Linked DNA regions of Mangrovibacterium diazotrophicum. The protein of the gene in region 1 interacts with the protein of each later gene in a pairwise test. Links are inferred from orthologs where the notes say so. Each region holds a gene or a part of one and is shown in the gene's direction. Other genes may lie near its edges.

What was found.
Region 2: the proteins of BC643_RS02330 (region 1) and topA interact in binary tests that used the Escherichia coli proteins (3 or more experiments, as listed by UniProt). The link is inferred for Mangrovibacterium diazotrophicum from one-to-one orthologs.

What each region holds. Positions count from the first base shown.
Region 1 is NZ_RAPN01000001.1:541,912-544,962, forward strand. The notes cover bases 27-2,999. They hold BC643_RS02330 (IMPACT family protein), read left to right. Parts: upstream 27-1,199; coding sequence 1,200-1,799; downstream 1,800-2,999. Other genes in these bases: dnaA (chromosomal replication initiator protein DnaA), read left to right, coding at 27-1,154; BC643_RS02335 (hypothetical protein), read left to right, coding at 1,887-2,105; pyrB (aspartate carbamoyltransferase), read left to right, coding at 2,106-2,999. In the rest of the region: more of dnaA, read left to right, coding at 1-26; more of pyrB, read left to right, coding at 3,000-3,014; pyrI (aspartate carbamoyltransferase regulatory subunit), read left to right, coding at 3,021-3,051.
Region 2 is NZ_RAPN01000001.1:2,900,392-2,903,440, forward strand. What follows is about bases 49-3,019. They hold topA (type I DNA topoisomerase), read left to right. Parts: upstream 49-357; coding sequence 358-2,682; downstream 2,683-3,019. Other genes in these bases: BC643_RS11455 (arginase family protein), read left to right, coding at 2,757-3,019. Outside these bases: BC643_RS11440 (transglycosylase domain-containing protein), read right to left, coding at 1-32; more of BC643_RS11455, read left to right, coding at 3,020-3,049. UniProt on the Escherichia coli protein: Releases the supercoiling and torsional tension of DNA, which is introduced during the DNA replication and transcription, by transiently cleaving and rejoining one strand of the DNA duplex.

The sequences.
Region 1 (3,051 bases):
ATACAGTAAAGTATCCGACCAACAACAATCCGAAGATTCAAAACAAGCCACTAAACGTTCCTCTGAAAACTGAGGGGAAACCGTCTATTAAAAACCCGTTTATCATACCGGGAATCCAAAAATTGCACGTTGATCCACAACTGAAACCGGACAATACGTTTGATAATTTTGTGGAAGGCGAATGCAACAGCCTGGCGCGTGCTGCCGGCTATGCTGTAGCACAAAATCCGGGGGGTACTGCTTTCAACCCGTTGATGATATTCGGAAATTCCGGATTGGGAAAAACACACCTTGCCCATGCGATCGGAATTCAGGTAAAAGAACAATTTCCGGACAAAGTGGTGTTGTATGTGAATGCCAATAAATTTCAAACGCAATTTACCGAGGCTACCCGCAACAACAACCGGAACGACTTCTTGCACTTCTATCAAATGATTGATGTGCTGATTTTGGATGATGTACAGGAATTTGCAGGAAAAGAAAAGACGCAGGAAACATTCTTCCATATTTTCAACCACTTACACCAAAGTGGCAAACAATTAATTTTGACTTCAGACAAGCCTCCAATCGAATTGAAAGGAATGGAACAACGCTTGCTATCCCGTTTCAAATGGGGATTGACAGCCGAGTTGTTGGTTCCGGATTTCGAAACCCGCATGGAGATTTTGAAGCGCAAAACGTACAAAGACGGAATTGAAATCAGCGACGAAGTGTTGGAATACATCGCTTCTCACATTACCAACAATGTGCGTGAGCTGGAAGGTGCTTTGGTTTCGCTGTTGGCTCAGTCAACGCTGAATAAGAAAGAAGTGACGATTGAGCTTGCGAGCGACATGGTTAATAAACTGGTAAAAAGTTCGAAACGCGAATTATCGATCGATTACATTTCGAAAGTTGTTTGCGACTACTTCAACTTGCCGGTTGATAACCTGCAGACCAAAACCCGCAAACGCGAAATTGTACAGGCTCGCCAGCTGGCTATGTATTTCTCGAAAAGTATGACCAAATCGTCTCTGGCATCCATCGGTTCGCAAATTGGGAATAAGGACCACGCAACGGTGCTTCATGCCTGCAAAACGGTGAATAACCTGATAGAGACCGACAAGAATTTCAGGAATTTTGTCGACGAAATAGAAAAGAAATTGAAAATGTAAATATGCCCGGCAGATCATTGTGATCTGCCTTTTTTTTATCCGCCAATGAGTGATTCTTATTTGACAATAGCCCAAGCCTGCGAAGGCCTTTTCAAAGACAAAGGCAGTAAGTTTTTGGCTTATGCCTACCCTGTTGAAACGGAGGACGAGATAAAAGAGCACATTCAGAACCTCAAGAAAGAACATTACTCGGCCCGCCACCATTGTTATGCCTGGCGCCTGGGAGCCGACAAAACCCAATTTCGCGCCAATGACGATGGTGAACCTTCGTCTACTGCCGGGAAACCAATACTTGGACAAATTCAGCGTCTTGATTTAACGAATATACTCGTAGTTGTAGTTCGGTACTTCGGAGGTACTTTGCTTGGCGTAAGCGGCCTGATCAACGCATACAGAGCTGCCGCAGCAGATGCCCTAGAGCAAGCTGAAATTGTAGAACAGCTGGTCGAAATAGCATTTTGGGTCGAGTTCGACTATTTAAATATGAATAGTGTGATGAAGGTATTCAAAGACGAAAACCTGCCGCAAAAGAAAACCGATTTCGACCTGCGCTGCAGAATCCGTTCATCTATCCGTGAAAGCGAGTCGGAACGCCTGTTTGCCTTGCTTTTAAACATCGAGGGAGTACGAATAAACCAACTGTAAACAATGACAATATTGTTAGTAAGTCATTAATAAATACTGCTCAAAATCATGCTATAATAAACGATAGCTCTATAACTTTACATTTTAATGAAAGGCTTGCATAATCGATATCATTTTCAGCTGGATGGCAGCGACCATTCCTTTATTCTTTTCCCAAATTTCTTTTATGATTTGATTCGATTAGGCGGTCATTTTAAGCAATTTCATATTTCAGAAATTTCAAAGACTTTAAAAGAGCCAGCAGTTGTGAAAAACACTGTTGGTTTTTTTATGTCTGCGTTTCAAACTAAAAAACAAACACCATAAATGAAGAAAGATTTAATTTCCATCATGGATTATTCGAAGGAAGAATACCTTCGGATTATGGAATTGGCTGCGGATTTTGAACGAAATCCCAACCAACGACTGCTGGAAGGCAAGGTAGTCGCTTCGCTCTTCTTTGAACCGTCAACCCGAACCCGCTTGAGTTTTGAAACTGCAATCAACCGTTTGGGTGGACGAATCATCGGTTTTTCCGATTCTAACTCGTCGAGTGTTACCAAAGGCGAAACGCTACACGACACCATTCGCATGGTTTCCAACTATGCCGATCTTATTGTGATGCGTCACCCGTTGGAAGGCAGCGCCCGGTATGCGGCCGAAGTTTCTTCGGTGCCAATTATCAATGCAGGCGACGGAGCTAACCAACACCCAACACAAACCCTGCTCGACATGTATTCGATCATTAAAACACAGGGGCGCCTCGATAACATTAATATCTTCATGGTTGGTGACTTGAAATACGGACGCACCGTACACTCGTTGCTGATGGCCCTGTCGCAGTTTGAAAACCCGATCTTCAACTTTATAGCGCCCGAAGAACTGCAGATGCCGGAAGAATACAAACTCTACCTGCGCGAAAAAGGAATCCGCTATTTTGAGCACCGGGAATTTACCGACATCATCTCGGAAGCCGACATTGTTTACATGACCCGCGTACAAAAGGAACGTTTCTCGGATCCGATTGAATACGAACAGGTGAAAAACGTTTACATCCTCCGGAACAGCATGCTCAAAAATACCAAGCCGAACATGCGTATTTTGCACCCGCTACCACGTGTCAACGAAATTCATACCGACGTTGATAAAAACGAAAAAGCATATTACTTCGACCAGGCATTGAATGGTGTTTTTGCCCGCGAAGCAATTATTGCTCACACGTTAAATCTTAAATAAGCAGCCATGAGCGACAAAATAAAAAAGAAACTAAAAC
Region 2 (3,049 bases), 2.4 Mb from region 1 along the record:
TATTTCTTAAATCCTGTTTTATCTTTTTTCATCAAAGGTCATTTGAATGTTACGCGACAAATATAACGAAAGGATTAAAATTATTATTTCAGCACCGCATTAGGTATTCTTTCAGGCGAACTGAAGCAGCTTTTTGACATACGGGAACACCGATCGTGAAAACAGGTGCAAAATACTGTATTTCTGCCTTATACCATTCGTCCAAATGACACATAAAAGCAGCCTTTCCAGGTCGAGAAGAACCAATAAAATAATCATTTTCAAAGATATAAAGGAGATAATTTTGTTGTGCCAAAATTTGAAGAAAGACAGACATTTTCTTTTATTTGCAGAAATTTTCATAGTCTGGAGGATATTATGCAAGACAATTTGGTTATCGTTGAGTCTCCCGCAAAAGCAAAAACAATTGAGAAATTCCTGGGAAAAGATTTTCACGTAACATCGAGCATGGGGCATATTCGCGACCTCGAAAAGAAGGACGCCGGCATCGACCTCGAAAACAACTACGTTCCCAAATACGTGGTGTCGCCCGATAAAAAGAAGATTGTTACTGAACTGAAGAAATTAGCCAAGGATGCCAAGCAGGTATGGATCGCATCCGATGAGGACCGCGAAGGAGAAGCCATTGCCTGGCACTTGCAGGAAGTTCTGAAGTTGAAACCCGAAAAGACCAAACGAATTGTTTTCCACGAAATTACCAAAGACGCTATTCTCAAGGCCGTAAAAAATCCCCGACCAATCGATATCAACTTAGTGAATGCGCAACAGGCCCGACGGGTTCTCGACCGCCTGGTTGGTTTCGAAGTTTCGCCGGTACTATGGAAAAAAGTAAAACCTTCGCTTTCGGCAGGGCGTGTACAGTCGGTTGCTGTTCGCCTGATTGTTGAACGCGAACGGGAGATCATCAACTTTGAAAGCACTTCAGCCTTCCGCGTTACCGCAGTTTTCCTGGTTCCAGATGACAAAGGAAATACCGTTGAACTGAAAGCGGAACTGAACAAACGATTCGAGACAAAGGCCGAAGCGCAGAAGTTCCTGGAGAAATGCCAAACAGCTGAATTCAGCATTGCCGACATTCAAACCAGGCCGTCGAAAAGAACGCCGGCAGCGCCATTTACAACTTCGACCTTGCAACAGGAAGCCAGCCGCAAACTGGGATTTTCGGTTTCGCAAACCATGTCGGTTGCTCAGCGCTTGTACGAATCCGGAAAGATCACCTACATGCGTACCGACTCGGTAAACCTGTCGGACCTGGCGATCAACACATCCAAAAGCACTATTATTAATACACACGGCGAGAAATACCACAAGTATCGTCAATATACGACCAAATCAAAAGGAGCGCAGGAAGCGCACGAGGCTATCCGTCCTACCTACATGGACCAGGAAGAGGTTTCGGGAACTGCACAGGAAAAACGCCTGTACGAATTGATTTGGAAAAGAACAATCGCCTCGCAAATGGCCGATGCCGAGTTGGAACGCACAACCGTTTCCATTAAAGTATCGAACACCAGCGAAGTTTTCCAGGCAACCGGCGAGGTGATCAAGTTCGACGGTTTCCTCCGGGTTTACCTCGAGTCGACCGATAACGAAGACGAAGGTTCCGATGCAAAAAGCTTGCTTCCACCGGTTAAAACAAACCAGGTATTGCGCGCTAACTTCATCGAAGCCACCGAGCGTTTCAGCCAAAAGCCACCACGATACACTGAAGCGAGTTTGGTTAAAAAACTGGAAGAGCAAGGCATTGGCCGTCCTTCAACTTACGCGCCAACGATTACAACGATCCAAAACCGCGGTTACGTGGTGAAGGAAGATCGTCCGGGCGTTGAACGCGAGTATATCCAACTGACGCTGAAAAACGGAAAGCTTTCCGACAAAACGAAGGTGGAGACGACCGGTGCTGAAAAATCGAAACTGTTCCCGACCGACATCGGCATGGTTGTGAACGACTTCCTGATGAAATACTTCGACCAGATCATGGATTACAGCTTCACGGCAAATGTTGAAGTTGAATTCGACGAGATTGCAGACGGCAAGCGCGTTTGGAACGAAGTGATTGACGAGTTCTACAAACCATTCCACCAACATATTGAAAATGCCCTGGAGGTATCGGAACGTACAAACGGCGAACGCGTACTGGGTGATGACCCCAAAACGGGACTGCCCGTTTCGGTGAAAATTGGCCGCTACGGCCCGTTGGCACAATTGGGCGAAGCAACCGAGGAAGGCGAAAAACCTCAATTTGCGAGCCTCCGTCCGGGACAAATTCTGGAAACCATTACCTTGGAAGAAGCATTGGAGCTGTTCAAACTTCCGCGCGAAATTGGCGAGTACGAAGGCAAAAAGGTGAAAGTAAATATTGGTCGTTTTGGCCCTTACATTCAGCACGACAGCAAATTCGTATCGTTGGAGAAAAATGTGGATGACCCCTACTCGGTGGAACTTCCACGGGCAATCGAACTGATTGAAGCCAAGCGGGAAAAAGACCGAAATGCGCTGATAAAAACCTTCGAAGAAGAACCGGAACTTCGCATTCTGAATGGGCGGTGGGGACCGTACATTTCTTATAAAAAGAAAAACTACAAGATTGCAAAAGGAACTGAAGCCGAAAAACTTAGTCTGGAGGACTGCATGAAAATTATTGAAGCAGGCCCGGCACCTAAGAAAGGCCGAAAAAAATAATTGAAAGGCAAACAAGTTGATTGTTTGCCTTTTCTTTTGAAAAGACTAATTTCAAGCTGAGAAATAATAAACTGATGAACCTCCAAGATTACCTAAAACCGGTTGATTTTTCCGGCTTCACCCTTCCCCAATGGGTGCAAAAGAAATATGCGCTGGGCACATTGCTCGAAAAAAACAGCGAAAAGCTGGCAGTCGACAAAGCCAAGATTGTCCTGATTGGTGTTGAAGAAGACCGAAACTCGGTTCGCGAAGGTGCTTCGCTTGCGCCGAATAAAATCCGGGAATACCTGTACGCATTGAATCGCATTGCTCCTCGTTTTAAGATGCTTGACCTGGGCAACCTGATAGTCGGGAAAAGTGCCGCCGA